3 regions of the Streptosporangium sp. DT93 genome follow, and region 2 is predicted to be linked to each of the others. Evidence: riboswitches for the same ligand, from Rfam matches in the RefSeq annotation. Region 2 holds a riboswitch; each other region holds the start of a gene.
What was found. A riboswitch is a leader RNA that binds a small molecule or an ion and turns the genes downstream of it on or off. The one in region 2 is predicted to bind cobalamin.
Positions count from the first base shown of each region.

Region 1: another riboswitch for cobalamin. It lies ahead of ACLQ2R_RS07145 (ribonucleoside-diphosphate reductase subunit alpha); the one in region 2 lies ahead of ACLQ2R_RS26945 (hypothetical protein).
Region 3: another riboswitch for cobalamin. It lies ahead of ACLQ2R_RS34195 (enoyl-CoA hydratase/isomerase family protein); the one in region 2 lies ahead of ACLQ2R_RS26945 (hypothetical protein).

Region 1 is NZ_JBNCLF010000002.1:431,245-441,335, forward strand. Features, by position in the region: tRNA gene ACLQ2R_RS07105 (tRNA-Val) at 1-44, opposite strand, end outside; tRNA gene ACLQ2R_RS07110 (tRNA-Gly) at 58-129, opposite strand; tRNA gene ACLQ2R_RS07115 (tRNA-Cys) at 204-274, opposite strand; tRNA gene ACLQ2R_RS07120 (tRNA-Gly) at 300-371, opposite strand; gene ACLQ2R_RS07125 (N-acetylmuramoyl-L-alanine amidase) at 409-2,961, opposite strand; gene ACLQ2R_RS07130 (hypothetical protein) at 3,121-3,390, shown strand; gene glmS (glutamine--fructose-6-phosphate transaminase (isomerizing)) at 3,429-5,249, shown strand; gene ACLQ2R_RS07140 (tripartite tricarboxylate transporter substrate-binding protein) at 5,347-6,459, shown strand; cobalamin riboswitch at 6,464-6,665, shown strand; gene ACLQ2R_RS07145 (ribonucleoside-diphosphate reductase subunit alpha) at 6,779-9,202, shown strand; gene ACLQ2R_RS07150 (ribonucleotide-diphosphate reductase subunit beta) at 9,257-10,091, shown strand, end outside.
Region 2 is NZ_JBNCLF010000014.1:72,589-82,679, forward strand. Features, by position in the region: gene ACLQ2R_RS26900 (STAS domain-containing protein) at 1-297, opposite strand, end outside; gene ACLQ2R_RS26905 (cobalamin B12-binding domain-containing protein) at 304-1,407, opposite strand; gene ACLQ2R_RS26910 (PP2C family protein-serine/threonine phosphatase) at 1,404-3,311, opposite strand; gene ACLQ2R_RS26915 (Ig-like domain-containing protein) at 3,825-5,066, shown strand; gene ACLQ2R_RS26920 (radical SAM protein) at 5,094-6,056, opposite strand; gene ACLQ2R_RS26925 (GNAT family N-acetyltransferase) at 6,224-6,784, shown strand; gene ACLQ2R_RS26930 (hypothetical protein) at 6,811-6,960, opposite strand; gene ACLQ2R_RS26935 (DUF952 domain-containing protein) at 7,021-7,356, shown strand; gene ACLQ2R_RS26940 (hypothetical protein) at 7,431-7,697, shown strand; cobalamin riboswitch at 7,751-7,948, shown strand; gene ACLQ2R_RS26945 (hypothetical protein) at 8,123-8,509, shown strand; gene ACLQ2R_RS26950 (hypothetical protein) at 9,426-9,638, opposite strand; gene ACLQ2R_RS26955 (HIT family protein) at 9,890-10,091, shown strand, end outside.
Region 3 is NZ_JBNCLF010000023.1:74,140-84,230, reverse strand. Features, by position in the region: gene ACLQ2R_RS34215 (PLP-dependent aminotransferase family protein) at 1-1,332, opposite strand, end outside; gene ACLQ2R_RS34210 (LysE family translocator) at 1,501-2,130, shown strand; gene ACLQ2R_RS34205 (hypothetical protein) at 2,189-2,404, opposite strand; gene ACLQ2R_RS34200 (helical backbone metal receptor) at 2,420-3,169, opposite strand; gene ACLQ2R_RS34195 (enoyl-CoA hydratase/isomerase family protein) at 3,217-4,293, opposite strand; cobalamin riboswitch at 4,319-4,483, opposite strand; gene metE (5-methyltetrahydropteroyltriglutamate--homocysteine S-methyltransferase) at 4,445-6,145, opposite strand; gene ACLQ2R_RS34185 (FecCD family ABC transporter permease) at 6,123-6,623, shown strand; gene ACLQ2R_RS34180 (ABC transporter ATP-binding protein) at 6,620-7,363, shown strand; gene ACLQ2R_RS34175 (winged helix-turn-helix domain-containing protein) at 7,761-8,066, opposite strand; gene ACLQ2R_RS34170 (hypothetical protein) at 8,063-8,506, opposite strand; gene ACLQ2R_RS34165 (SDR family NAD(P)-dependent oxidoreductase) at 8,997-9,659, opposite strand; gene ACLQ2R_RS34160 (IclR family transcriptional regulator) at 9,724-10,091, shown strand, end outside.

The sequences.
Region 1 (10,091 bases), on a different contig from region 2:
CTCTTCCGTGTCAGGGAAGCGCTCTCCCGCTGAGCTAATCGTCCTCGGGTGAATCAGAGCGGAAGACGGGATTCGAACCCGCGACCCTCACCTTGGCAAGGTGATGCTCTACCACTGAGCCACTTCCGCATATCCGCCTCGGGTTTCCCCTCGGCACCCGCACCACTTTACCGGACCCCGGGGGGTCCGTCGGTCGTGCGTTGAGGTGGAGACGGGATTTGAACCCGTGTAGACGGCTTTGCAGGCCGTTGCCTCGCCTCTCGGCCACTCCACCGGCCGGACCCCGAAGGATCCGCCGGAGCGGAAGACGGGATTCGAACCCGCGACCCTCACCTTGGCAAGGTGATGCTCTACCACTGAGCCACTTCCGCGTGACCCCGGGAACCACTCCGGAGCACGGGGAAAACTCTAGCGCCTCCGCCGGGCGGATGTGCGCACCAAGCCCGACCGAGGCGCATCCTCCACCGTGACCGGCCGGACGTCGGAGGCGCGGACGAACATGATCCGGTGCCCGAACTGGATCTGCCGGTAACGGATCTTCCCGGTGACGATCCGGTGCCTGGACGCGTCGTAGGAGGCGGCCCTGAGGTAACGGGCACGCCGGGTCATGGCGACGCTGTACACCTGCCCGGCGGGTATCGAGTACTGCAGGGGTGTCAGCGGCTGGACGGGCACGTTCTCCGGGTAGGCCGGGGCGCCCGGGTAGGCCCTGCCGTACACCCTGACCGGGGCGCGGCCGGGCCGGGGGGTGACCAGCGGGCCGGAGGCGGGCAGCGAGGTGGGCGCGGCGGCCGGGTCGCTGAACCACGCCTTCTGCCCGAGGTACCAGATCGCGGTCCAGCCGTCACGGCGCTCGGCGAGCGCGTACCGCTGGCCGGTGGAGGCGCGGGCGGCATGATCGTAGACGCTGTAGCTGGACCCGCCGGTGGGGTGCTTGCCGATGTCCTTGACCAGCGGCGCCGTGGGGGAGGGGCGGGTACGCAGCCAGACCGAGGCGGCCCCGAGCCTGCGGCACCCGCCGGGGCAGCCGGTGAAGCCCGGGCTGTTGGAGGCGTAGTGGGGTTTGATCAGCACGGAGCGGGCGTTCTCGCCGCCCGAGGCGCGCAGCGGGCTGCCGAGCAGCTCGAAGTAGTGGCCCCAGTCCCAGTAGGGGCCGGGGTCGTCGTGCATGCCGCTCACGGTCTCGGGGGTGGTTCCCGGCACGTTGTCGTGCCCGAGGATGTGCGCCCGGTCGAGGGGGATGTCGTACTTGCCGGCGAGATGGCGCACCAGCCTGGCCGACGCCACGTACATCGCCTCGGTGAACCAGGTGCCGCCCCTGGCCAGGTAGCCCTCGTGCTCCAGGCCGATGGACCGGGAGTTGACGTCCCAGTTCCCGGCGTGCCAGCCGATGTCCCTGCCCCGCAGGTGCTGGGCGATGTGGCCGTCACGGGACCGGATGGTGAAGTGCCAGCTCAGGTAGTCGGGGTTCTTGGCCAGCCGGGTCATGGCGTCGTAGGTGGTCTCGCCGTCGTGGATCACGATGTAGTCGATCTCCCGGTCGCCCTCGAAGCGGTCGTGGTTGCCGTACCCGCCGCCCTTGAGCCGCTGGTAGACGGCGGGGATCCACTCGCAGGAGACGGTCCTGGGGCAGTCGGGCCCTGCCGGAGGGACCGCGACGGGCGGCCGTGCCGCGACGGGCGGCCGGACCGCGGCGGGTGGCCGGGCGGGGAGGGGTGGCCGGGCCGCGGCGGGTGGACGGCCCGCGGCGGGTGGACGGCCCGCGGCGGGTGGACGGCCCGCGGCGGGCGGGGGGACCTGGGCGGGGGGACGGGCCTGACCGGCCGGCCGTGCCGTGGCGGGCCGTGCCGTGGCGGGCCTGGCGGTCGGCGCGGCGGCGGGACGCGCGACGGGCTCGACGACGGGCCGTGCCGCAGGCCGTACGGTCGCCGGTCGTGCGGCGGCAGGAGGTACGGAGGGGTCTGTGGTGAGGTGCGCGGCGGTGGCTGCGGCGGGGTCTGTGGTGAGGTGCGCGGCGGTGTCGGTGGTGGGGGTGGCGGGTGCGCGCCGCTGTGCCGTCCGGACGGGGGACGTCCAGGCGGAGGGCGTCCACGCCGGGGAGGTCCGGGCGGAGGATGTTCGCGGGGGTGAGGTCCGGGCCGGGACCCGGGGGGTCAGGCCGGGTCTCGCGGGCAGCGCCACCGCCTCGCCGTCGTCGGTCACGCGGGCGGCACCGGCGCGGATCGTCGCGTAGACCTCGTCGGCGAAGGAACGCGCGGCCTCCGTGAGGACCGTCCCCGGCCCCGGCCGCGATGTCTCAGGGCCGGGAGGGCCGGAGTAGCGGGCCACGGCCGCGTACCAGCCCGCCGGGCCGGCGTGCGGGTCGCCGCCGGTGGCGCGCTGGTGGCCGGCGAGCAGCGCGGCACCGCCCATGATGTTGGCGCAGGGATCCCGCCGCAGCCGCTCGGGGGAGATGCCCGACAGCTCCGAGGCCCGGCGCAGGGTGTCCTCCGGCGGGGCCGGTTCGACGGCCGGGAGCGGGATCACGTGCGGCCTCCTGTCGTCCCCGCGCGTGTCCTCGCCCGCCCCGTGCGGGAGTCCCCTGTCCGCGCGGCCGTCGACCAGGTGCATCGGCCCGTACCCGGCCGAGACGCTGGGCAGTCCCGCGTGACCGTCCCATCGCGACTCCAGGTAGGAGACCCCGAGCAGCACGCTCTCCGGCACCCCGTACGCCCGCGCCGCCGCGGCGAAGGCGGCCTGCCTGCCCGCGGGCGGCGCCCCGGGCCCGGGAGCCGTTCCGGGGGTGCAGGTCGTTCCGGCTCCGGAAGGCGTCCCGGACGTCGAGGGCGTCCCCGGGCCGGGCGGTGCCGGGCGCGACGAGCGCGGTGCCGCCTGTTCGCCGGAGCGTTCCGCGCGTGCGGGAACGACCGAGACCAGCACGGCGAGAGCGGTGACGACGGCGGTCCCCGGCAGGCGGCGCATAGTGTGATCCTCTCTCTCCGGTCACTACCTAGAGTAATCAGAGATGACCGAATGTCGCGCATTCTGACGGGGATGAGATTTGAAGAGATTCTCTGCCCGAAATCGGGCAGAAAACTTGTTGTTCTCTTCTCCGAATGCGTAGGGTCCTGCTCTGTGTCCATGGCGCGGTATCCGCACGAGGATCTGATCACCCACCTGACCCGGACGAGCGGGCTCGGCCCGGGCGAGGCGGCGCGGGTCGTGGCGGACGTCCTGGCCTACTTCTCCGAACCGGTCGAGGAGTTCGTCCGGCGGCGGCACGCCGAGCTCAAGACCAGGGGGCTGGTCAATGACGAGATCTTTCCCAGGGTGGCCGCCGAGCTGGCGGTCCGCCGCGTCGCGGCACCCGAACTCTCCCTGCGCCAGTTACGCCGGATCGTCTACGGATAGCGGGTGCTCCGGATCGTCTACGAACAAGGAGCGGACGTATGTGCGGAATCGTGGCCTATGTGGGGCCCAAGGACGCGGCACCCATCCTGCTGGAGGGCCTGCAGCGTCTTGAGTACCGGGGCTACGACTCCGCCGGGGTGGTGGTCTCCAACAAGGGCCTCAAGATGCGCAAGGTCAAGGGCCGGGTGGCCGACCTGGCGGCCGTCATGCCCGCGCGCTTCAAGGGCGGGCTGGGCATCGGCCACACCCGCTGGGCCACCCACGGCGCGCCCAGCGACGTCAACGCCCACCCGCACCTGTCGGCGGACGAGCGCGTCGCCGTCGTGCACAACGGCATCATCGAGAACGCCGACCAGCTGCGCGCCAAGCTGGAGGCCGAGGGCGTGGTCTTCCTCTCGGAGACCGACACCGAGGTGCTGTCGCACCTGATCGCCCGTACCGTCAAGGAGGCCGACTCGCTGGAGGAGGCCGTCCGGGCCGCGCTCAAGCTGGTCGTCGGCACGTACGGCATCGCGGTGCTCGACGCCGAGCGGCCCGGCGAGGTGGTCGTGGCGCGCAACGGCAGCCCGATCGTGCTGGGCATCGGCGAGAAGGAGATGTTCGCCGCCTCCGACGTCGCCGCGCTGGTCCGCTACACCCGCCAGGTGGTCCACCTGGAGGACGGCGAGCTCGCGGTGCTCAAGGCCGACGGGTTCACCACCTTCGCCAGCGACGCGCGCGAGACGGCCAAGGAGCCCCTCACCGTCGACTGGGACGCCGGCCACTACGACACCGGCGGCTACGAGCACTACCTGCTCAAGGAGATCTCCGAGCAGCCCGACACCGTGGCCAGGACGCTGCGCGGGCGCCTGGACGACCGCTTCCACATCGCGCACCTGGGCGGCCTGAACATGGACGCGCGGGAGACCCGCTCGTTCCGCCGGGTGAAGATCATCGGCTGTGGTTCCGCGTACTACTCGGGCCAGATCGGCGCGCAGCTCATCGAGGAGCTGGCGCGCATCCCGGCCGACGCCGAGCCGGCCAGCGAGTTCCGCTACCGCGGCCCGGTGGTGGAGGCCGACACCCTGTACGTGGCGATCAGCCAGTCCGGGGAGACCTACGACACCCTCGCCGCCGTCCAGGAGCTCAAGCGCAAGGGCGGCCGGGTGCTCGGCATCGTCAACACCGTGGGCAGCGCGATCGCCCGCGAGTGCGACGGCGGCGTCTACCTGCACGCCGGGCCCGAGGTCTCGGTGGCGAGCACGAAGGCGTTCACCTCGACGGCCGTCGCGTTCGCGCTGCTGGCGCTGCACCTGGGCCGGGTGCGGGACCTGTCCCCGGCCGAGGGCCGGCGGATCTGCGACGGCCTGCGCAGGCTGCCCGAGCAGATCAAGGAGATCCTCGTGCTGGAGCCGGAGATCAGGGAGCTGGCGCACAAGTACGCCGGGGCGCCGAGCATGATGTTCGTGGGCCGGGTCCGCGGCTATCCGGTGGCCAGGGAGGGCGCGCAGAAGCTCAAGGAGATCTCCTACGTGCACGCGGAGGCCTACCCGGCCAGCGAGCTCAAGCACGGGCCGCTGGCGCTGATCGGGCCGGAGATGCCGACGGTGGCGATCGTCCCCGACGACGAGCTGCTGGACAAGAACCTCACCACGCTCGGCGAGATCCGCGCCAGGGGCGGGCGGGTGCTCATGGTCGGCCACCGCGTCGCCGACCCCAAGCTGGCCGACGACTGCATCGTGGTGCCCAAGAACGAGACCGAGCTGGACCCGATCCTGCTCTCGATCCCGCTGCAACTCTTCGCCTACCACGCCGCCGTCGCGCTGGAGCGGGACGTCGACAAGCCCCGCAACCTGGCCAAGAGCGTCACCGTGGAGTGAGAACCACCCGCCCGGCCGGTCACACCCCCCACTCCATGACAGAAAGTGATATCGACGTAACCTAGGGTATAGGAGGTTCCTGGGGGAAGGGGCGCTTATGCGCCGCAGGGGGTTTTTCGCGCTGGCGGCGGGGACCGCGCTGCTCGCGGGCTGCGCGGCCGGGGACGCGCCCGCGGGCACGGTGGTGGACCGGCTGTTCCTCCTCGAACCCGCGGCCGACGGCCACGGCTGGGACGGCATCGCGCGCCGGCTGGCCTCCGTCATGGTCCGCTCGGGGCTGGCCCGCACCGTCATGGCCGTCGACCGGCCCGGGGTGCTGGGGTCGGCCCCGCGTGACGCCTTCGTCGTCCCCGGCGTGCCCGACCTCGCCGGGGCCGCCGGCGATCCCGGTGACCCCGGCCACCTCGGCGGCCCGGAGGCGTCCGGCGCGCCGGACGCCTCCCGCGCCTCGTTCGCGCGCGAGGGCAGGCTGCTCGTCACCGCGATGCCCATGGTCGCCGCGGCGGAGATCGCCAACACCACCGCCGTGGTCGAGGCCGCCACCCCCCTCGCCCGGCTGGCCGGCGACTGGCTGGCCCTGGTCGTCCCGGCCGGCTCCCGGTTGCGCGCCTTCGAGGACTTCGCCGCCGCGCTGCACCGCGACCCGGCGAGGCTGACGGTCGGGGGCAGGCTGGAGGGCGGCTCCGACCACGTGCTCTACGGCATGATCGGGAAATGCCTCGGGGTGGACACCCGGCTGCTGGAGTACGCCGGGTACCTCGTCGCGGAGGACGCGGCCGAGGCGCTCCGGCTGGGCCGGGTGGCGGCCATGCTGGGGTCGGCCCGCGCGCTGCTGCCGGGGATCTCCGCGGGCCGCCTGCGTCCCCTGGCGGTCTCCTCGGGGGTCAGGATCGAGGGGATCGACGCGCCGACGCTGATGGAGCTCGACGTCCGGCTGGAGTACAGCGACTGGTGCGGGTTGCTCGGCCCCCGGGACATGAGCCCGGGGGACAGGCAGGCGGCCGTCGCCCTCTGTGAGAGGCTCGACGCCACGCCGCACTGGCGCGCCCTGTGCGCGGCGAACGGGTGGAGCCGGGTCTTCCTCGGCGGCGACGACTTCCGCAGGTGGCTGTCCACCGAGACCGGCCGGACCCGGGGCGTGCTTCACGAGCTCGGGCTTTTGACGTCCTCAGACACAACCTGTTGGGGTAGTTGCGTCAGGCGGCCCTAGATGTAGGATCCTGATCGTTGCTGGTTCGCCCCGCGAGGGGCGAGGCAAGAGGGAACCCCGGTGAGAGTCCGGGACTGCCCCGCAGCGGTGAACGGGAACGAAAGCCGTCATTGAGCACTGGGTGAGCCATGCCTGGGAAGCGACGGCCGGTAGGTGTGTGCGGTGCGCCCGTGAGTCCGAAGACCTGCCGGTGACGTTGTTGTCCAGGGCCTCGTGGGAGGGCTCGCGGAACGAGGCGATCCGGCGTGCCCGGAATCGCTCGCGGACGCGTGCCCCCGGCGGAGCCGCAGGGGGAAGTCCGAACGAGCGAGGGCATGACGTGACAGAGACCTTGGCGCGGACCGCAGCGCAGACCGGCGCGCGGGCGGGGAGCGGCGCGGACGGGGCCGGCGGGGCCGGCGGGGCCGGCGGGGCCGCAGCCCGCAGGCTGGCCATCGACGAGGCCGCCGCGGGAGTGATCACCGATCCGGAGAACTCCAGGATCGCCGCCGCGATGCTGGCCGGGCTGATCGCCGACGAGGCCGCCGAGCACGGCGTGCGGACCTTCTCCGACTCCGTCGCCGCCACCCACGAGGCCGGGCTCGTCCAGGACCGGCTCGCGGAGTTCGTGGCCGCGCACGCCGGCGCGCTGGACGCGCTGGTCGTGCCCGGGGCAGACGACCGGTTCGAGTACTTCGGGCTGCGTACCGTCTACGACCGCTACCTGCTGCGCCACCCGAGCACCCGCAAGGTGCTGGAGCGCCCGCAGCACTTCTTCCTGCGGGTGGCCTGCGGCCTGTCCGAGACCGTCGGGGAGGCCGCCGAGCTGTACGCGCTGATGGCCTCGCTGTCCTACCTGCCCAGCTCGCCCACGCTGTTCAACTCCGGCTCGCGCAGGCCCCAGCTCTCCTCGTGCTTCCTGCTCGACTCGCCCCGCGACGAGCTGGAGTCCATCTACGAGCGCTACACGCAGGTCGCCCGGCTGTCGAAGTACGCCGGGGGCATCGGGATCGCCTGGACCAGGGTCCGCTCGCGCGGCTCGCTCATCCGCGGCACCAACGGCCACTCCAACGGCATCGTGCCCTGGCTGCGCACGCTGGACTCCAGCGTCGCCGCCGTCAACCAGGGCGGCCGGCGCAAGGGCGCGGCCTGCGTCTACCTGGAGCCCTGGCACGCCGACATCGAGGAGTTCCTCGAACTGCGCGACAACACCGGCGAGGAGGCCCGGCGCACGCACAACCTCAACCTCGCCAACTGGATCCCCGACGAGTTCATGCGCCGGGTCGAGGCCGACGCGACGTGGTCGCTGTTCGACCCCAAGGACGTCCCGCACCTGACCGACCTGTACGGGGCGGCCTTCGACGAGGCGTACCGCGCCGCGGAGGCCGAGGGCCTGTCCGCCCGGCAGATCCCGGCCCGCGCCCTGTACGGGCGGATGATGCGCACGCTCGCCCAGACCGGCAACGGCTGGATGACCTTCAAGGACGCGGCCAACCGGACCTCCAACCAGACCGGCAGGCCGCGGAACGTCATCCACCTGTCCAACCTCTGCACCGAGATCCTGGAGGTGACCGGGGACGCGGAGACCGCGGTCTGCAACCTGGGCTCGATCAACCTCGCCGCGCACCTGTCCGCGCCCGGCGCGGCGGCCGCTGCGGGGGCCGCCGAGGGGACCGGCACGGCGACCGGGGCGGGGACCGGTACGGGAACCGGAGCGGGGACCGGCGAGGGGATCGACTGGGACCGCCTGCGCGCGACCGTCCGCACCGCCGTGCGCTTCCTGGACCGCACCATCGACCTGGGCTTCTACCCGACCCCCGAGGCCAGGAACGCCAACCTGAGGTGGCGGCCGATCGGGCTCGGCATGATGGGCCTGGCCGACGTCATGTTCGCGCTCCGGCTGCCGTTCGACTCGCCGGAGGCGCTGGAGCTGTCCACCCGGATCTCCGAGGAGATCGCGCTCGCCGCCTACGCGACCTCCTGCGACCTGGCCGCCGAGCGGGGCCGGCACCCCTCGTACGAGGAGACCAGGGCCGCGGGCGGGGTGCTGCACCCCGACCACTACGGTGCGGCCACGTCGGAGCGGTGGGCCCGGCTGCGGGAGCGGATCGCCGTGACCGGGCTGCGCAACTCGCTGATGATCGCGATCGCGCCCACCGCCACGATCGCCTCCATCGCCGGCTGCTACGAGTGCATCGAGCCGCAGGTGTCGTGCGTCTTCAAGCGCGAGACGCTCTCGGGGGAGTTCCTCCAGGTCAACCGCTACCTGGTCCGCGACCTTCAGGCCAGGGGCCTGTGGACCCCGGCGATCCGCGACGCCGTCAAGCGGGCCGACGGCTCGATCCAGGACATCCCCGAGATCCCGGACGACCTCAAGCCGCTCTACCGCACCGCCTGGGAGCTGCCGCAGAAGGCGCTGATCGACCTGGCCGCCGCGCGCACCCCCTACATCGACCAGTCGCAGTCGCTGAACCTCTTCATGGCCACGCCGACGATCGGCAAACTCTCCTCGATGTACGCCTACGCGTGGAAGTCGGGGATCAAGACCACCTACTACCTGCGCTCGCGCCCGGCCACCCGGATCGCGCAGGCCACCGTGGCGGCGCAGGTCCAGGCAACCCCGGACACGTCCCCGGCCGGGATCCCGTCGGGGACGGGGACGGGGACGGAGGCCGGGGCGCCGGGCACGACCGGGTTCGTCGCCGACGCCGGTGCCGTCGCCTGCTCGCTGGAGAACCCCGAGTACTGCGACGCCTGCCAGTAGAACGCCGATCGCTCTCTTCCCGTTCCACCTGTTTCATGAAAGGCACCGCTTCCGATGCTGCTCGACCCCGGCATGGATCTCACCCTGCGGCCGATGCGCTACCCGGAGTTCTACGAGCGCTACCGGGCGGCGATCCGCAACACCTGGACCGTCGAGGAGGTGGACCTCGCCTCCGACCTGGCCGACCTGGCGCGGATGACCCCCGAGGAACGCCACCTGATCAACCGCCTCGTGGCGTTCTTCGCCACCGGCGACTCGATCGTGGCCAACAACCTGGTCCTCAACCTCTACCAGCACCTCAACGCGCCCGAGGCGCGCCTCTACCTGAGCAGGCAGCTCTTCGAGGAGGCCGTGCACGTCCAGTTCTACCTGACCCTGCTGGACACCTACCTGCCCGACCACGACGAGCGGGTCAAGGCCTTCGCCGCGGTCGAGCACATCCCCTCGATCCGCGACAAGGCCGGGTTCTGCTTCCGCTGGATCGACTCGCTCGGCGGGCTGACCCGGCTGGAGACCCGCCAGGACCGGCGGGCGTTCCTGCTCAACCTGATCTGCTTCGCGGCGTGCATCGAGGGCCTGTTCTTCTACGGGGCCTTCGCCTACGTGTACTGGTTCCGCTCCCGCGGCCTGCTCAGCGGCCTGGCCACCGGGACGAACTGGGTGTTCCGCGACGAGTCCATGCACATGGAGTTCGCCTTCGGCGTGGTGGAGACCGTACGGGCCGAGGAGCCCGAGCTGTTCGACGACGAGCTCACCGAGCAGGTCACCCGGATGGTCGAGGAGGCGGTGGCGGCGGAGCTGGCCTTCGCGGCCGACCTGTGCGGCGAGGGCATGCCCGGGATGGGCGTGGAGCCGATGCGCCTCTACCTGCAGTACGTGGCCGACCAGC
Region 2 (10,091 bases):
GGCGGTCACCCGGAACAGATGACGCAGGTAGGGGGTCAGCGCGACGATCCGCATCTCGGCCTGACACTCGTTGGCGCTGTTGTAGACGTTGATCAACGCCGCCACGCCCGAGGAGTCGACGAAGTCCAGCCCCGACAGGTCCAGGTCGAGCCTGCGCACCTGCCCGGAGAACAGCTCCCCCACGAAGACGAACAGCTCGGGCGCGGTGTCGTAGTCCAGGTCACCGGTCAGCACGAGCAACGTGGTGTCGGGGTCGACGGAGCGCACCTGAGTACGGAACGGGGTCTTTTCGAGCATCTGTCGTCAGCTCTCCTGATCGGCGCCGGTGACGTGCGCCGTCTCGATCCCCCGGGCCAGCATGTGGCGGGCCCGGGGGAAGTCTCGCAGTTCGTCGTGGAAAACACGCAGTCCCACCCGCAGCGCCTCGGCCGGGATCCCGCGGGCGCCCAGCACCGAGCCGGCCCAGCCGACGAAACCGGTGAACACCGGCGCGTCGTCGACGTACAGCGCCGCGGCCAGGAAGTCGACCAGGTGGCCCAGGTCCTCGGCGGTGGCCTCCACCTGCTCGGGCCCGTAACGCGCCATCGGCGGGTACACGCGCGCCAGGGTCGCCATCGCCCGCTCCAGCAGCTCGGCACGGCGGCGCCGCAGATGGGTGTACTCCTCATCGCCCAGGTGGGCCAGCGCGCCCGGCGTCGCCGGCAGGGCGGGCAGGCCCTCCAGGCCCTCGCGCTCGAGGTGGTCGGCGGCGGCGTCGGCGGTGGGCGCCCAGGCGTCGGCGCCCAGCAGCCGCGCGTACCGGCCGTCGGGGCCGAACCCGCCGCCGCCGGCCATCACGGGCACGCCCACGGCCTGGCAGGCGGTGATGGTGGCGTGCGCGCGCGGCAGGCGCGTGGCCAGCGCGCACCCCAGCGCCACCACGTCGGGGCCGCTCTGGTGCAGGTGGGTGATCAGGTGCGGGCCGGGAACGCTGGCGCCCAGGAACTCGATCCGCCAGCCCCGCAGGCGCAACACCTCGGCCAGCAGGCGGGTGGGCAGCGCGTGGTACTCGCCGTCGGTGCAGGCGACCGTGACACGCCCGCGGGTGGGCCGGGGCCGTACCTGCGCGATGATCGCGGCGACGGCGCGTTCGCTGACGGCGGTGGCGCCGTGCTCGCGGGCGACCGACCACTCGCCTGCCGCCCACAGCTCGCCGATGCGCCGCTGGGCGGGCGCGATGAGCTCCAGCAGCAACCGCTCGGCATCGGCGCCCTCCCGCAGCAGCCGCAGGACCAGGTCGACGGCGGCGAACTCGTCGGCGCGCCCGACGCACTCGAGGTAGTCCTCACCGGCACGCGCCGGATCGGGGCCCGCCGTCGTGGTGACCCTTGTGGTGGCCCTCGTGGTGGGCCTCGTGGTGGCCTTCATCGCACCGGCCTGGCGCGCACCACGAGCAGCGCCCGGTCGTCCTGGACCTCGCCGCCCAGCCAGTCGGTGCTGATCTGCTCCAGCCGCTCGACCACCGCCGCGGCGGGCATGCCCGCGCAACCGGCCAGCGCGTTCCTGAGGCGCTCCTCGCCGTACATCTGCCGGCCGGTGGGGCCGCCGAACGCCTCGGTGATGCCGTCGCTGTAGAGCAGGCACAGCTCGCCGGGGGCCAGGTCGACCTCCGCCGGTGCCAGCAGGGGCTGTTTGAGCGCGCCCAGCATGGAGCCGCGCGCCGGGCACTCGTGCACGGTGCCGTCGCGGCGCAGGATCAGCGGCGGCGGATGACCGGCCACCGCCAGGCCGACGCGCAGGTGTCCCTCGGGCGCGGGCCGCAAGGTGGCCAGCACCAGGGTGACGTAGGGGCTGGGGGTGGGCGAGCCCAGCAGGGAGCGGTTGAGCAGCGGCAGCAACCGCTCGGGCCGGTGCTCCACCAGCAGCAGGCTGCGCAGGCAGTTGCGGACCTGCCCGGCCAGTACGGCGGCGCGCGGCCCCTTGCCGCAGACGTCGCCCAGCACCACCATCACCCCCCGCGCCGAGCCCGCGACGACCGGGGCGACGGCCGGCCGGTCACCGGCGGATGAGCCTGCGGGGGAGCCGGCGACGGCGAGATCGCCGGAGCCTGCGGGGGAGCCGGCGGGATCGGCCCGGCCGGCCGCGGCGGGGGAGACCGGACGGGCGGGGACGACGGGCAGCGCCGCGACCACGGGCAGGACGGGGCTCTCGGGCAGGTAGACGTCGTAGAAGTCACCGCCGATGAGACCGGCCTGGCGGGCGGCCCGCAGGGACCCGGCCAGCTCCACCCCCTCCAGCTCCGGCAGCGACGGCGGCAGCAGGGCGTCACTGAGGATGGCGTTGGTGGTGCTCTGCTCCTGGTAGAGGGCGGCGACCGAGATCGCGGCCCCGGCACGGGCCGCGAACAGGCGCACCAGCGTCTCGGCGTCCTCGTCGAAGGCCGGCCCGCCCGGACGACGGGCCAGCACCAGCGCCCCGGCGGGAACCCCGTTGCCCGGAAGCGGGGTGACGATCAGGTGCCCGGCCGGGCCGAAGTCCTCGGGCAGCACCCAGCCGGGCACCTGTCCCGGGTCCAGCCAGCGGCTGGGCACCGGCGGGAACCCCGCCAGCGCCTCGGCCAGGCCCGGCACCCGCCCGGCGGAGGTCAGCGCGATGGCACCCTCCTGAAGGCGCCGGGCCTGCACGCTCAGGCGCAGCCAGTCGGCCTGACGGCGGCCGGTGGGCGGCAGCACGACCATCGCGGCGTCGGCCAGGAAGGGAACGGCCAGCTCGATCGCGGTACGGGCGCAGCGGCGCACGTTCAGCGAGGCCGACAACCTGCGCCCGGCCTCGACCAGGAACGTGGCGCGGGCGCGCTCGGCCAGCAACGCGTCGGTCCTGGCCGACTCGGCGCTGATGTCACGCAGGTACCAGGCCCGGTGGGCCAGCCCGAAACCCTCCCGGCGCACCAGCAACCGCCGGCCATGGTGATCGAGCTGGCGGCCGTGGCCCTCGGGACCGTCCTCGGCCAGCAGCGCCGCGGCCGCTCCCGGGCCCGGCGTGCACCCCGGGACGATCTCCGGCGCCAGCTCGGCCGCGACGGCGTTGCGCATCACGACCACGCCGGCGGCGTCGCACACGACGATCCCCTCGCCGCACTCCTCGACGATGGCGCGCAGCAGCCGCTCGTCCGGCTCACGCCCGGCGAGCGGGCCCGGAGCGGAGCCGTGATCACCGCCGCGCCGCCGCTCGCCCCGGGCGCCCGCGGTGTCGCCCGGGGTGCCCGGGGTGCCCGGCGTGCCAGTTGCGCCGGCACGGCCGGCGAGGCCATCGATGGAGGGAGGTCCTGTCATCACCCGGGGCTTTCCGTTCGCGGAGGGGCAGACCAGATTATCTTTCTCACCGCCCGCAAGTGGACCCGCCTCGGCCGGGCGGAGGAGGGAGCGGGCGGGCAAGCGGGCGGCGGTAAGACTCGTGCGCGTCTTCCTTGCCCGCCGTGGCGCCCTTGATGCGCGCCCCGTCACGGCGAAACGGCGCCCCCTGCCCGGCGACGCCTGGGCCCTGCGCCTCGTCCTGCGCCTCGTCCTGCCCCCGTTCCGCCTCCGGTACGTCCCGGCCCTGCCCGGCCACCGCGGCGCCTCCCGCGTGCACCTCACCCGCGCGCCGCACACGGCCCCGGGGCGGCCCCGGGGCGGCCCCGGCCGGTCGGCGGCCGTTCATCCTCTCGTCCCCTGACTCGCGGTCGGCGTCTTTCCCGCCTTACGAAGAGACCGAAACGTTACCGAAGTGGGCGCAACCAGGCTCAGACACCACGCATCTCCTATTAGTGTTTTAAGTGCAGTTTGCTGTAGTTGGGGAGAGAAATTGTGCTGATCGTAGAAAGCCGACACCTCAGGACGCCGCTGGCCGGTCTGGCCCTGGCGACCGCGGCGGTGCTGGCCACCGCCTGCTCCGGGGGGGCCGCTACGAAGGACTCCGGAGCCACGACCGGCGCCAGCACCGAGGCGCCCGCCGCCTCCAGCACGCCCGCGCCCGCCGCGCCCGTCATAAAGATCAGCCCCGCCGACGGCGGCAAGGCCGTACGCCCCGACAAGAAGGTCGTGGTCATCGCCTCGGGCGGCGCCCTGGAAGAGGTCGTCGTCAAAAGCGGCACCCAGGCGCTGGAGGGCGACTTCGACGCCGAACGCACCCGGTGGGTCTCCAGCACCCCGATGATCCCCGCCAGCGACTACACCGTCTCGGCACGCGCCGTCGACGGCACCACCGCCACCAGCTCCTTCCGCACCCTCAAGCCCGAACACGAACTCGAGGTGGCCGACGTCACCCCGGTCGTCAAGGGCGAGAAGGTCGGCGTGGGCGCCCCCATCATCGTCACGTTCAACCAGCAGATCATCTCCAAGGCCGCCAAGGCCTCCGTGGAGAAGGCCCTGGAGGTCAAGGCCGAAAAGCCCGCCCAGGGCGCCTGGCGCTGGGTCAACGACACCACCGTGATCTACCGGACCGCCAAGTTCTGGCAGCCCCACCAGAAGGTGACCTTCACCGCCCGCCTCAAGGGCGTCCAGGGCGGCAAGGCCATGTACGGCGTCAAGAACACCACCAAGGTCCTGCGCATCGGCGCCGCCCAGATCGCCACCATCGACGCCCGCAAGCACAAGATGATCGTCAAGCGCGACGGCAAGGTCGTGCAGACCATGCTCATCAGCGCGGGCAACGCCAGCACCCGCGAGTACACCACCACCAGCGGCGTCCACCTCGCGATGGGCAAGGCCAACCCCGAGCGCATGATCTCCCCGGGCCGCAAGAAGGGCGACCCCGGCTACTACGACCTGATGATCAACCACGCGGTCCGCTTCTCCAACAGCGGCGAGTACGTCCACGCCCTCAACAACGTCTGGGCCCAGGGCCGCCGCAACGTCAGCCACGGATGCATCAACTCCCGCCCCGACCAGGCCAAGTGGTACTACAACCAGGTCCAGCGCGGCGACGTGATCACCATCAAGGGCACCAACCGCGAGATGGAGTGGAACAACGGCTGGGGCTTCTGGCAGATGCCCTTCAAGGAGTGGAAGAAGGGCAGCGCCCTGACCTCTGCGGCCACCGCCGGCTGACCCCCGGCCCTCGGACCGGGAAGCGCATCACAGCAGGGAGAGCTGGGCCTGGTGCGGCAGCGCGAGCGGCAGCGGCTGCTCGGGACGCTCCGGGCCCATCCCGTAACGGGCGGCCAGCTGCAGCACCTGACCGGTGACCGCGCGCACGTACCCCTCCTCGGCGTCGGGGCCACGCCCGTACAACTCGCCGTAGCGCGCCACCAGCGCCGGATGGTGCTCACCCAGCCACCCCAGGTACCACTCCCGCGCCCCCGGCGGCAGACGCAGCACCCGCGGCACCAGGCTGACCGCCCCCGCGCCGGCCACCCGGCGCACGGTGGCCGCCAGCTGGTCGGGGGAGTCGGTCAGCAACGGCAGCACCGGCGCCATCGCCACCCCGCACGCCACACCCCGCTCGTTCAGCTCGGCCACCAGCTCCAGCCGCTTCTGCGGCCCCGGCGCGCCCGGCTCCACGGTACGGCGGATCCGCTCGTCGACGAACGCGATGGACACCACCACCCCCGCCCCCGGAGCCGCCGCCAGCAGATCGGCGTCCCGCAGGATCAACCGGCTCTTGGTGTGCACCGTGAACGGCGCCCCCGCCTCACGCAACGCCGCCACCACCCCGGGCATCAGCCGGTAGATGTCCTCCGCGCCCTGGTAGCAGTCACCGCCCACACCCACGCTCACGTGCTCGCCGTCCCAGCGCAAGCCCAGCTCGGCCCGCAGGCGACCCACGATGTTGGTACGCACCACGATGCGCGAGTCGAAGTCACCGCCGGCGTCCAGGCCCAGATACCGGTGACCCCGGCGGGCCGAACAGTACCGGCACCCATGCGCGCACCCCCGGTAGGGGCTGACGGCCCACCCCTGCGGCGTGCTGTCCAGCGCGGTGCGCGCCTGCACCTCGTAGCAGGTCAGCGCCCCGTGAACCCTGGTCAGCGCCGAACGCTCGATCCGCGGCCTGGCGTCAGGCGGCGCGGACAACAGAGCGGGCGCATCCCATGGCATACGGCTCAGTGGAACACGCTTTCGACTCCACTCGCAAGTGGAGCAGGTCGAGGCCCGCACCGGCCCGCACCGGCCCGACACCATACCGACCCGCGACCGAACAAGTGACCGGGGGACCGGCGAAAACCCGCTCGCCGCCGGCCGCCCCCCTCCTCTACCCTGACCCGGTGCTGAAGCCCACCTACCCCATCCGTACCGAACGCCTGCTCCTGCGTCCCTACACCCCGGCCGACCTCGACGCCCTGTGCGCGATCCAGTCCCTGCCGCAGGTCACCCGCTACCTGTACTGGGACCCTCGCACCCGCGAGCAGAGCCAGGAATCCCTCACCACGAAGATGACCCAGACCCTCCTGACGGAGGAGGGGCAGACCCTGACCGTCGCCGTCGAACTCGCCGCCACCGGCGAGCTGCTGGGTGACGGAATGCTCAACTGGACCAGCAGCCTGCACCGCGGCGGGGAGATCGGCTACGTCCTGCACCCCGACCACCACGGCCACGGGTACGCCACCGAACTCGCCCAGGCCCTGGTGAGACTGGGCTTCGAGGGCCTGGACCTGCACCGCGTCATCGGACGCCTGGACGCCCGCAACCACCCCTCGGCCCGCGTCCTGGAAAAGATCGGCATGCGCCGCGAGGCACACCTGGTCGACAACGAGTTCGTCAAGGGGGAGTGGACCAGCGAGCTGATCTACGCGATCCTGCGACACGAATGGCACGCCACCGGCTGAGCCACCTCACGTGTCCTCACCGGGATTCACCGGCCGGGTGCGGCCCACCCGGCCACCACCGGCCCGACCAGCACCGGCCAGTACCGACCACCACCGGCCACCACCGACCACCACCGGCCACCACCGGTCACGGCCCTGCCGCCGTACGGCCCACCACCCGTCGCCCCCCGACCCACCCCGGTCTCCCGGACACTGCCATGTCGACAGGCCCGCACGCGCCGGGCACCATGGTTGCGGTGACCATCCTGCACCTGGCCCTGGCCCGCGACTGGGAGGCCGCCCGCGAGACGGGGGAGTACCGCGTCTCCACCCTCGGCCTCACCCTCGACGACGTCGGCTTCATCCACGCCTGCACCGGCCCCGAACAGCTTCGCGGCGTCGTGGAGCGCTTCTACCGCGACGTCACCGACCCCCTGGTGGTGCTCAGCATCGACCCCTCCGGGCTCGACGTGCGCATGGAGGTACCGCCGGACGCCCAGGAGACCTTTCCCCACCTGTACGAGGCGCTGCCGGTCACCGCCGTCACCTCGGCCCTGCCCTTCCCGCCGCCCGCGCCTGGCACCCGGCCGTGACGACCCCCTTCGCCCCGATGATCCCGATGATCCCGATCTCCCCCGTGATGACCATGTAGCGGTACGCTCTGCGCATGCCCAACCCGGTCGTCATCCTCCTGCTGACGGTGGTCGTCCTGGCGGCGGCCATCGCCCTGATCGTCTTCGCCGTACGGGCGGCGCAACGCCCCCGCAACGCACTGGTCGGCGGAGGGGTCGGCCCCGAACTCGTCGAGCGGATCCTGGAGCTGAAGGCCTCCGGCCAGTTCGACCAGGCCGTCTTCCTCGTCCGCGGCGAGACCGGCATGAGTCACCGCGCCGCCGCCCGCTTCGTCAGAAGACTCAAACCCCCCGCCGCCTGAGCCCCCACGTCGACGACCGCACCCCCGCGCCGGATTTGATAGGTGGTGCGCGCTTTGTCGTTGATGAGTGGTGTGCGAGCATGGTCGGCGTAGGCGAGCGCGGAACGAGGAAGCCGGTGCGAATCCGGCGCGGTCCCGCCACTGTGATCGGCGAGCGAATCCCGAACAGGCCACTGCCCGGCAACGGGCGGGAAGGCCGGGACGAGCATCGACCCGAGAGCCAGGAGACTCACGCGGTCGCCTCCTCACCAGCCGGGGCGGATCTCCCCGAGAGAGGACGGGCGCCCTGTGCCTGCCTGCCCGCGTACACACGCGTCGGCCGCGACGAGACATCACCACGCCGTCGAGACCGGCCTCACGGCGGACGGCAGGCGCGCGGGCGATGACCGCGCGGCGCGCCACCGGCCCGCCCGCGGAGGGAACGCGTGAAAAGAATCACGGTGTGCCGCGACTGCTGCTGCGGCAGCACCCGCAAGGTGCCCACCCTCGACCACGACGAGCAGATCCGCCAACTGGCCGAGGTCGCCCACATCCGCGTGAGCGACTGCCTCGACGTGTGCGACCAGGCCAACGTCCTGGTCGTGCAGCCGACACCGCGAGCACGCGCGGCCGGCGGCCGCCCGGTGTGGCTCGCCCTCGTCAACGACGAGAACGCCACGGCCGACGTCGCCGCGTGGATCCGCGCCGGCGGCCCCGGCCTGGCCCCGCTGCCACCGATCCTCGAACTGCACCGCTTCACCCCACCCCGCCGCAGCCGCCCCCGCGACGGCGACCCTCCGGCGGCGAACACCCCCGGCCCCGCACCCAGGTGATGCCTACCCGCCGACCACGACCGCGAACAGGCCGCGAACAGGCCGCGAACAGGCACGGCCGTCTCCCACCGGCGAACACCCCCGGCCAAGACCGCTCGGCCCCCACCTGTCGCCTCATCGGCGACATACCGCGTCACTTGGGGCGGGGGAGAGGCGGCGCCCGCCGATCCGGTTGGACCATTCACCAAGGAAGGACGGGCGACGGGCACCGCAACTAATTGCAACCTATACGCAATAACCTAGCTTCCGCAATAAGCTGCCGCCCGGGACCCGCGAGCATCCCACCCCGAACGCGTACGGCTCTCCGCCGACTCCCTGACCCCGGAACGGGCGCGGCCACCGGCCGGGGGAGCCGGGAACCGTCAAAGCTATGACCGATTTGTCCACTAAAATGGATATTTCATCTTAAATAACGTGGGGGAGTGGCCCCGCACGCCAGACCGATCGAGACAAAGACGCACGTCAATGCGTCCGCCGTGTTCGCCACAACGATATTCACCGTGACAACACAAACGCCCGAGCGAGAACACCCGAGCCAGCAGATCGACCGGATGAGACCAATCCGACCGGCGGAGTGGATCGTTCGAGACGAACATGATCTTCGAGACGAACATGATCGCGGAGCGGGCCGCGTCAGACACAAGATCCGATCCACACCCCTCCACACCCCGGAAGCGGTCTTCAGGGGGCAGGTCGCGCGGGACGAACAGCGAGCCGGACCAGGTTCGAGCGGGCCGGCCGGAACGGAACACCCGTGACAAGCCGTCCGGCGAACGAAGACCCACGCAACACGCCATACAGCCCCTACCAGCACAGAACATCTTTAACCGTACAGAAGGGTAATTCTGTATGGTATAGAATTACCCTCTTTCGAGGCGCCATGCCCGTTCTGCCCGCAATCGCGACAGGGTGTTCGTCACTGCCGCTTCGGCGGCCTGCGACAGGTGACGACCCTGTCGCCCGGCCCCGGGTACGCCATGATCCCCGGGTACGCCATGATCAGCAGCCGCTGGGTGCCGTATTTCTCCCCCTTCCAGGGAAACCAGCCAAAATGGACACGGATGCGGTAATGCCCCTTGCGACCGCCGAGCGACAGATCCGGCAGCTCGATGCCGCTCAGCCCGTTCACGGGGACTGTCTCACCACCGTGAACGCATGACCGACCTCGACGACACTGTCCCGGCCCTTGCGCTTCTCTCACGCCGGCGAGAACCGGCAAAGACCCGTTGCCGTACGGTGACGTCCCGGGTCGGATACGTGACCGTATTCGAGAGTGTCTCCGCGGTCATCGAGTCTCGCCGTGGCCGAATCGGTGGGCCACTCCCCCGGGCTTCGCCGGCCGTTCGATCGGTCGGTCCGTCCTGTGCGATGGTGGCAGGCATGAGCGTGTCCCCCACCGGTCCCGGCCGCGACGACACGGCGTCTTCGGCGTCTTCGGCGCGCAGGGAGAGTTTCGACGTCGCGGGCTACGTCCGGCGCGCCAGGAGCGGTCCCTGTTTCGTCTGCGCGATCCTGGCGGGTGCTCCCGGTTACGACCTTGAACAGATCGTCTTCGAGGACGAGCACCATGTCGCGTTCCTGG
Region 3 (10,091 bases), on a different contig from region 2:
CTCCTCCGGAGTGGAGCGGGCGAGGCGGGCGAGCGTGGACAGGGCTCGTTCCAGGGTCTCGGCGGGCGGGGAGGCCAGACCGACGCGGACGGCGTTCGGGGCGCGGTACCGGCCCACCGCGAAGGCCGCCGCAGGTGTGACGGCGATGCCCTGGCGGGCGGCCGCGGCGACGAAGGTGTCGGTCCGCCACGGCTTGGGCAGCTCCCACCAGCAGTAGTAGGAGCGAGGATCGCCGCGCACCGCGAACCCGCCCAGCTGCCGGGTCGCGATCTCCTGCCGGAGCGCGGCGTCGCGCCGTTTGGCGCGGGCCACCGTCCCCGCGGTGCTCTCGGCGCCCTCGCCGATCCAGCGGACGGCCGCCTCGATCGCGAAACGCGTGGCCGTCCAGCCTCCGGCGCGCAGGGCCGTCGCGACGTGCGCCGACACGGCCTCGGGCACGACGGCGAATCCCAGCGTCAGCCCGGGGGCGAGCCGCTTGGAGAGGCTGTCGATCAGAAGGACGCGGCCGGGGGCGAAGGCGGCGAGGGGCGGGACGTCCTCGTACAGGAACGACCAGACGGAGTCCTCTATCGCGTGGACGTCGAGCCGCTCCAGCACGTCGGCGATCTCGGCCCTCCGCTCCGGGGGCATGGTGAGCGACAGCGGATTGTGCAGCGTCGGCTGGAGGTAGACGGCGTTGAGCGGGGCCCTGCGGAAGGCGGCCTCGACGGCACCGGGCAGCAGCCCGGCCTCGTCGACGGCCAGCGGCACGAGGGTGACCCCGAGGTGGCCCGCGATGGTCTTGAGCAGCGGGTAGGTGAGCTCCTCCACCCCGACACGGGTCCCGGGAGGGGCGAGCGCGGCCATGGCCCCGGCGATCGCCTGCCGCCCGTTCCCCGCGAACAGGACGCCATCGGGGGAGGGGCGCCAGTCCCCGCGCGCCAGCAGGTCGCGGACGCGGTCGCGGGCCACGGGGGTGCCGGCCGCGCCGACCGGCCGCATCGACGACTCCAGTACGCCGGGCCGCAGCAGGGCGCCCAGGCCGTCCGCGAGCAGCGCCGCCTGTCCGGGCACCACCGGGTGGTTGAGCTCCAGGTCGATCCTGCTCGCGGACGGTTCAGCGAGGGCCGGGCCGGGAAGCGGGGCGGTGGCGCGGACGAAGGTGCCGCGCCCGACCTCGCCCACGGTCAGGCCGCGGCGGGCCAGCTCCTTGTAGACGCGGGCGGCGGTGGAGTCGGCGATGGCGCGCCGCCGGGCGAAGTCGCGCTGCGTCGGCAGCCGGTCACCCGGCCGCAGCCGCCCGGCCCCGATGTCCGCGGCCACCTCGTCGGCGACCAGACGGTAGTCGTTCATGCCCTCTCCTCTCCGGTAAGGATGAAAGCACGACATTGCTCCGAGATCAATTTTTCATATTGCAGTGCGACGGGAGGGGACTTAGGCTCGCGATATTCCGGAGATCGGTGCGAACAATCGTCCGTTGTCGAGGTGGAAGGTCCGGTGACGATGGTCGAGGAAAGCGCTTTGATCGGTGTCGTGTCGATCGCGCTGGGAATGGTGCTGTCCCCTGGCCCGAACATGGTGTACCTGGTGTCGCGGACCGTCAGCCAGGGGCGTCGTGCCGGGATCATCTCCCTGGGCGGTGTCGCGGCCGGGTTCCTGGTCTACCTCGCCGGGGCGAACCTGGGGCTGGCGGTGCTGTTCCACGCCTTTCCGCACCTGCTCACCGTCATCAGGATCGCCGGGGCCCTCTACCTGCTGTGGCTCGCCTGGAACACCGTCAGACCGGGGGGCGTCTCGGTCTTCACCGTCAGGGACATCCCCTTCGATTCCCCGCGCCGGCTTTTCGGCATGGGGTTGATGACCAATCTTCTCAACCCGAAGATCGCCATTCTCTACGTTTCGATCATTCCGCAGTTCGTCGACCTGGAAAAGGGGAACGTGCTGCTCCAGGGTGTCATTCTCGGAGGTTTCCAGATCCTGGTCGCCGTGTCGGTCAACCTGTCGATCGTGCTCGCGGCCGGGGCGATCTCGGGTTTCCTGGCGCGTCGCCCCGACTGGTTGCGGGTGCAGCGGATCGCGATGGGAGGCCTGCTCGGCGTGCTGGCCGTCATGCTCGTCGTCGGCAACGCGGGGACCGCGACTCGGCCATGACCCTCTCGCGTCACCGGGCCGCGTCCGGAGGGTCATGGTGCCGTGAGGGGCACCGTGTTCAGCCGACCCGTCGCAGGGCGCGCTCGCGGCGGGCGGCCACGCTCGAACCGGACTCCCCGCGCACCATCCGCCGCAGCAGGACCGGCGCCAGGAGCAGGCCGAGCACCGCCCAGGCGCCCAGCACCCCCGCGGTCTCCAGGTGCCGCCAGGACTCGCCGATCTCGACGGCGACCGCCGCGTCCGGCAGCAGCGCCGAGCGCATGCCGAGTCCCATCCAGTAGATCGGGTCTCAGCCCAGGGCGGCTCGCAGGACGTCGGGCGCCTCGACCAGGGACGGGCCGTACCAGGTCAGGTGCCGGCCGCTGACCAGCGCGGCCGGTGTCCCGGGGAAGAATCCGGGGCCGTCCTCGGCGGTGAACCGGTAGGGCTCGTCGGGCAGGACCACGAGGTCGGCGCCCGCCGCCAGCAGCTCGGGCAGGGCGATCCCCGGATAGCGTTCGGGGTGGCCGGCGTAGAGGTTGCGGACACCGAGCTTGAGCAGGAGGTCACCGGCGAAGGTGTCGCGTCCCAGGACCATCCAGGGTTTGCGCCAGACGGGGATCACCGCCTTTCGTTCCGCGGTGACCGGGGGAGCGGCCCATGCCCGTTCGGCGGCGGCGAGCCAGTCCGGCTCGGGAAGGCCGCAGGCCAGCGTGAGCATCCGGCGCAGGGAGGCGAACGCCTCCGGCAGGGTGCGGACCCTGGTCACCCAGACCGCCACCCCGGCCGACCGCAGCGCCTCCAGGTCGGCCGGGCGGTTCTCCTCCTCGTTGGCCAGCACCAGGTCCGGCTCCAGGGCGACGATCGCGTTCAGGTCCGGGTTCTTGGTGCCGCCGATCCGCCGTACCGGCAACGGCGCGGGGTGGGTGCACCAGTCGGTCGCGCCGGCCAGCAGGTGCGGCGCGGTCGCGGCGAGCGACTCGGTGAGGGAGGGGACGAGGGACACCACGCGCCGGACGGCGCCGTGCGTCCCGGCGGGGGTGCCGAGGTCGTCGAGCATCGTCGAGGTCCTCCCTGGCCCCGGCCCCGGGCGCGGGGCCGGTGATCTCATCGGGTCCCTCCCGCCAGGCCGAGCTCGTTCTCGCCCAGGGGTGCGAAGAAGCGTTCCACCTCCCGCTCGCCCACCTCGGCCAGGGTGGGGGGCGACCAGCGCGGGGAGCGGTCCTTGTCGATCACCTGGGCGCGGATGCCCTCCACCAGGTCGGGACAGGTCAGGGCCCTGAGTGAGACGCGGTACTCCTGGTCGAGCACCTCCTCCAGGGAGGCGAGCTCCCGGGCGCGGCGCAGGGAGCGCAGGGTGACCTTCAGCGCCGTCGGCGACTTGCCGCCGATCCGCTCCGCGGCCTCCTCGGCCGCGCTCTCGCCGCTGTCCAGCAGCCGCTCCACGATCTCCTCCACCGTGTCGGCGGCGTAGCAGGCGTCGATCCACCCGCGCTGCCCGGCCAGCTCACCGGGGGGAACGGGGCGGGCGAAGGAGGCGACCGTCTCGGTCACCTCCCGCCGGGCCAGCTCGGCGGTGAACGCCTCCAGGTCCCGCGACGGCACGAAATGGTCGGCCAGCCCGCAGGCCACGGCGTCGCCCGCGCCGACGGAGGAGGCGGTGAGCGCCAGGTGGGTGCCCAGCTCGCCGGGCGCGCGCGACAGCAGGTAGGTGCCGCCGACGTCCGGGACGAAGCCGATGCCCGTCTCGGGCATGGCCAGGGTCGTGCGCTCGGTGACGATCCGCACGCCGCCGTGCGCGGAGACCCCGACACCGCCGCCCATGACGATGCCGTCCATCAGGGCGACGTACGGTTTGCCGTACCGGGCGATGCGGGCGTTGAGGTGGTACTCGTCCCGCCAGAAGGCCGCCGAGGCGCCGCCGCCCGCCCTGGCGTCGTGGTAGATGGAGCGGATGTCGCCTCCGGCGCACAGCCCGCGCTCGCCCGCGCCGCCGACGAGCACGGTGACGACGCTCTCGTCGTCGGCCCACTCCCGAAGGGCGGCGTCGATGCGGCGGACCATGTCGTGGGTCAGCGCGTTCAGGGCACGCGGCCGGTCGAGCAGGACGCGCCCGAGGCGGCCGACGACCACGGTCTCGACCCCGACGTCGGTTCCGGGTTCGCGGGCGCGTACCGATGCCATGCGTGTTCGCTCCATCCTCGTGGACAACACGGATCACCCCGCGGCCGGTGTCCTGACTCCCGGATCGACATGCGTCATCAGGCCTTCCCGGCTTTCGCCGGTGGCCGTCGATGTCGCACTTCCCGGTCACAGTGGCGGGACCGCGCTGGATTCACACCGGCTTCCCCGCGCCGCGGGCCTTGCCCACGAACATATAGTTGGACGTCCTAGTAAGTCCAGATCGGCACCCGATCATCGGGTCAGGGAAGAAGGGGCGAGGGCCCGGCGGGCGGACGTAGCGGCTGCCGTAGGACTGCACCCAGCCGTGCTCGGTGGCCACGTGGCCCTCCAGCCGCTCGGCGAAGTACTGGACCATGTCGTTGCGCTCGGGCTCGCCGTGGACCAGGACATCGAGGCCGGCCTCCTCCTGGAAGGCGAGGACGTCGCGGATCTCGGCGGCGATGCGCTCGTCGTAGGCGGCCTGGTCGATGCGGCCCGCGCGCAGGTCGGCGCGGGCTACCCGCAGTTCGTTCGTCTGCGGGAAGGAGCCGATCGTCGTGGTGGGCAGGAGCGGCAGCTTGAGCCGGGCGCGCTGGGCCGCGACCCGCTCGCCGTAGGGGGCGGCACGGCGGCTGTCGGCGCCGGTGACGTCCGCGCTCCGCTCGCGGACGGCCGGGTCGCGGGTCAGCGTCGACTCGGCGCGGGAGCGCAGGGCGGCCCTGTTGTCGTCGAGCAGATCGGCGACGGCGTCCGTCCCCAGGGTGAGGCCCCGGGCGAGAGTGACGATCTCGGCGCTCTTCTGGCGGGCGAAGGCGAGCCAGCGCCGGACCTCGGGGTCGAGGTTCGTCTCCAGTGTGGCGTCGTGGGGCACGTGCAGCAGGGAGCAGGAGGCCGCGACGTCCACGCGGCCGGCGAGTCCGCGCAGCGTCCCGAGCGTCGCCAGGGAGCGTTCGAGGTCGTTGATCCAGATGTTGCGCCCGTCCACGACGCCTGCCACCAGCCGCTTGCCGGGCAGGCCCCCGACGGCGGCCAGGTCCTCCAGGTTGGCCGCCGCGGAGCCGGTGAAGTCGAGCCCCAGGCCGTCGACGGGCGCGGCCGCCAGGACGGGAAGAGCCTCACCGAGCCGGTCGAAGTAGGCGGCGACCAGGATCTTCGGGCGCCGCGTCAGGCCGCCGAGCAGCCGGTAGGCGCGCGCCAGGGCCTCGAGGACCTCCCGCGGCCGATCCTGGACGAACGCAGGCTCGTCGAGCTGGACCCACTCGGCGCCCCCCTCCGACAGGGAGGCGAGGATCTCGGCGTAGACGGGCAGCAGCTCGTCCAGCAGCGAGAGCGGGTCGAAGTCCGCCGCGACGCCGGGGGCCGGCTTGGACAGCAGCAGGTAGGTGACCGGGCCGACCAGCACCGGCCGGGGCCTGTGGCCCCGCAGCAGCGCCTCGTTCAGCTCGCCGAGCTGCTTGCCGGGGTCGGCGGTGAACACGGTGTCAGGGCCGAGCTCGGGCACCAGGTAGTGGTAGTTGGTGTCGAACCATTTGGTCATCTCCAGCGGGGCGGCGTCCCGGGTGCCGCGTGCCATGGCGAAGTAGCCGTCCAGCGCGTCGGCCGCGACGGCGGCCCGGTGACGTCCGGGGACGGCGCCGACCATGACGGTGGTGTCCAGCACGTGGTCGTACAGCGAGAAGTCACCGCAGGGCACCTCGTCCAGGCCGGCGTCGGTCAGTTCGCGCCAGGTGGTGGCGCGCAGCCGGGCGGCGGTGTCGCGGAGCCCGGCGGCATCGACCCGGCCCGCCCAGTAGCCCTCGACGGCCTTCTTCAGTTCGCGGTCGGCTCCCTGTCGGGGGTAACCGTAGACGGTGGCGAGCGAACGCTCGGTCACGGAACTCTCCTTCGCGAGTCACGAAAGACACGTCCGGCGCTCGAGCGAGGACACGGCCGCAGCGCGGGCATGGCTCACCCGCGTGCTCGCCCAGCCCGCCCTCGAGGCCGTCGATGTCGCCGCGGGGGAGGAGACGGCCATCTCGCTCGGCGTGAACGTACACCGCCTGCGCCTGACCCTGTTCGTGCTGACCTCGCTGCTGGTCGGCGTGATGGTGGCCACCAGCGGCGCGATCGCGTTCGTCGGACTGATCGTGCCGCACGCCGCCCGCCTGCTGGCAGGCGCCGACCATCGCCGCGTGCTGCCGGTCACCGCCCTGCTCGGCGCGGTGTTCCTGCAGCTCGCGGACATCGCCGCCCGCACCGTCAACGCCCCGCAGGAACTGGCTCTCAGTATCGTCACCGCCCTGTTCGGCGTGCCGTGCTTTCTGTGGCTGCTGCGCCGCCGCTCGGCGGACCGGGCGGTGAACCTCACGTGAGGCTCGACGTGTGCGGCGTGTCCGTCGCCCTCGACGGCCACCCGATCGTGCACGAGGCCGACCTGTGGGTGGACGAGGGGGAGTTCGTCGGCCTGGTCGGGCCCAACGGCTGTGGCAAGTCCACCCTGCTGCGTTCGATCTACCGGGCGCTGCGCCCCGCGGCCGGGATCGTCACCGTGGGCGGCGACGACGTGCACCGGCTGCCCGCCCGCCAGGCCGCCCGGCGCACCGCCGTGCTCACCCAGGACAGCCCGGCCGACCTCGACTTCACGGTGGCCGAGATCGTCTCCATGGGCCGCACCCCGTACCGGGCCGACGCCGCCGCCGACGAGGAGCTGTGCGCGCGGGCGCTGGAGCGCGTCGGCCTGACCGGCGCCGCCGAGCGGATCTTCGTCACCCTGTCCGGCGGGGAGAGACAACGCGTCCTGCTGGCCCGCGCCCTGGCCCAGCAGAGCGGCCTGCTCCTGCTGGACGAGCCCACCTCCCACCTCGACGTCCGCCACCAGCTGGAGATCCTGCACCTGGTACGCGAGCTGGGCATCACCACCCTGGCCGTGCTGCACGACCTCAACCAGGCCACCGCCTTCTGCGACCGCCTCTACGTGATGAACGCCGGTCGCGTCGTGGCCGGCGGAGCGCCCGCTCAGATCCTCACCCCCGGCCTGATCCGCCAGGTGTACGGCGTGCGCGCCGTGCGGCGCACCCAGCTCGTCTTCGAACGGTTCAAGGAGGAGCGATGATCCCTCGGCTGCGGGCCCTGTCGCCGTCCGCCCGGTTCCGAAGGCACGGTATCGCCGGAATATTGGACATTAGTGATCTACTTTGTAAAGGGCATCGTATTGTAAAAAACAAACGAAAGACGCAAAAGCAACTATGGCAAATGACGGCCGATCCGTGTCCGTCCGGTGTCCGCGTGATGTTCATGGGCGATCCCGTCCCCGCCGAAAGGCGGACACCGGTCGGCGGGGACGGGCACGGCTCGCGCTGACGGGCGGAGCCGTGCCGCTCGTCCTGGACGTGACGGTGACGATACTCCCGGCCGGGCGCGCCACCGATGACCGGCCGGGGTGTCCGTCAGGTCATGACGTGCAGAGGGCCGGTGCGAAACGTGTCGTGGGCCCCGGACGCCCCCGCGTCTCAGGTGCGGTGGGACCCCTCCGTGATCTGCCGGAGGATGGACGTGTAGTCCCGGAAGGCGCCGCGCCCTTCGTCGGTCAGCGCCAGCCAGGTCCGGGGGCGTTTGCCGACGAAGCCTTTCGTCACCAGCACGTATCCGGCCTTCTCCAGCGTGCTGACGTGCTTGGACAGCAGTGAGTCGCTGACCTCGACCGCGTCCCTCAGGAAACCGAACTCGACCGTCTCCGCCGCCGCGAGCATGGCCATGATGGACAACCGCACCGGGGCGTGGATGATCTCGTCGAGCGCGTGCCGTGGATGGCTCACCGATGCTCCGGGGAGCGGAGCATGCGCACCGCGCCGTACAGCAGAGGGGCGCTCGCGATCAGCGCGACCAGTACACCGGCGACCGTGCGCGGGGCGCCCGGCTCCTGCGGGTGCAGGAACATGACGTAGAGGGTCCCGGCCACGGTCGTTCCCATGAACGCGCAGGTGACGGTGTAGGAGAGCCGGGAGTGTAGCCGGCCGTAGACCCGTTGCCGGGAGGCGTGGAGGAGGCCGGTCACGACAGTGACGCCGAGGGCCACAGTGGCGTACGTCATAACCGTCGCCGGGCCGAGCAGCCTGATCAGCCAGTAGCCGGTGACTGCGAGCCACATCCCCAGGAAGAAGTACGCGCCCCGGCGATCGGACTTTCGTACGGTGCCCTGCGCGCGGTCCACTTCGCGGAGGGCGGCCTCCGCCGACAGGCCGTTGTGTTCATGCATGTTTCCTCCTACTCATCTACTTCTCTTGTAGAAGAGTACTTAACCGTCGTTCAAGCATCCAGTCCTGCCCATCGGAGTCCCACGGTCGTGGCCGCGTACGCCCCGCGTGGTCGGCCTGGAGGAGCTTCCGCGAGAGGACGCTCTCAGATCATCCGCCCCCGGCATCGGAGCGGGGCGCGTTCATCACGAGGGCGTCCATCACGGTCGAGGCCGGCGACAGTCCCGATGAGACCGGTGGGCGTGACGGCCCCGATCGGGCACACCGAACCCGCGCGCAAGAGCGCCACCCGCCACGGGCGGCGAACGGGCGGCCGGCCATGCGCGAGGCCGTGACCCGGCCGAAGGCGCCTGGCTCGAAACCCGGCCTCACCGGTGTTCGCCGGAGGTGAGCGGGACGGGGCCGGGCGCACCGGACGTGTTCTTTTCAAGGGGGATCGCGAGCCCGGCCTGACCGGCACGGGCCGCGTCGTGTCCTGGGTGGAAGCGGCCGTCAGCCCATCCACATGCCGCCGTTGACGTCGATCACCGCTCCGGTGACGGACGCGGCGGCGGGGGAGCACAACCACTCGACCGTGCCGGCGATCTCCTCGGGCGGGGTGACCCGGCCGAGGGGGATCTGGCCTCGCAGGTCGTCCAGTTCCTCCTGGGACAGGCGGCTCAGCATCGGGGTCGCCACCGGGCCGGGGGCCACCGCGTTGACCCGGATCCTCCTGGCCGCCTGGTCCTTGGCCAGGTGGCGGGTGAGGCCGATCAGGCCGGCCTTGGCGGTGGCGTAGGCGGGGCCGGACAGGCGGTTGCCGCCGTGGCGGCCGTTGACCGAGCTGAACAGGACGATCGAGCCGCCCTCGCTCATCAGGGGGAGCGCGGCCCGGGTGACGACCAGGGCGGAGGTGAGGTTGTCGTCCAGTACCCGGCGCCATTGGGCGAGGTCGAGGTCTTCGATGCCGCCCTCGCCGACCGATCCGGCGGCGTGGACGACGTTGGTCAGGTGGGGGACGCCGTCGAGTGCCGCCCGTACGGAGGAGGGGTCGCTCGCGTCGTGGCCCAGGGCTTTGTCGATGACGACGAGGTCGTGGCCCAGGGCGCGCAGGCGGTCGGCGCAGGCACCTCCGATGCCGCCCATACCCCCCACTACCAGGGAAATCTTCGCCATCCGGACATTTATAGCAGGATTGAATGAGGCCGGAGGAGCCGGGGCCGGGCTATGCTCTGGGCTTGTGCGGGCGGAGGAGAGTAAGGCGGACACGGCCGGCGGAGCGGCTTCCGCCGACGACGGGCAGACCAGCAGCGGCATCGACAGGGCCCTGCAAGTGATCTTCGCCGTCGCGGCGGCCAGGGAGCCCGACATCGGCGTCTCCGAGCTGGCACGGTCGCTCGGGCTGAGCAAGGCCGTGGTCCACCGGGTGGTCCGCACCCTGGTGGCGGCCGATTTCTTCTCCGTCGACGAGCGCACCCGGCGTTATCGCCTGGGGCCCGGCGCGGTGAGTGTGGGGCTGGCGGCGATGGCCCAGATGGAGGTGCCGAAGATCGCCCAGCCCTATCTCGAACGGCTGGTCGCGCACACCAAGGAGACCGCGACCCTGTC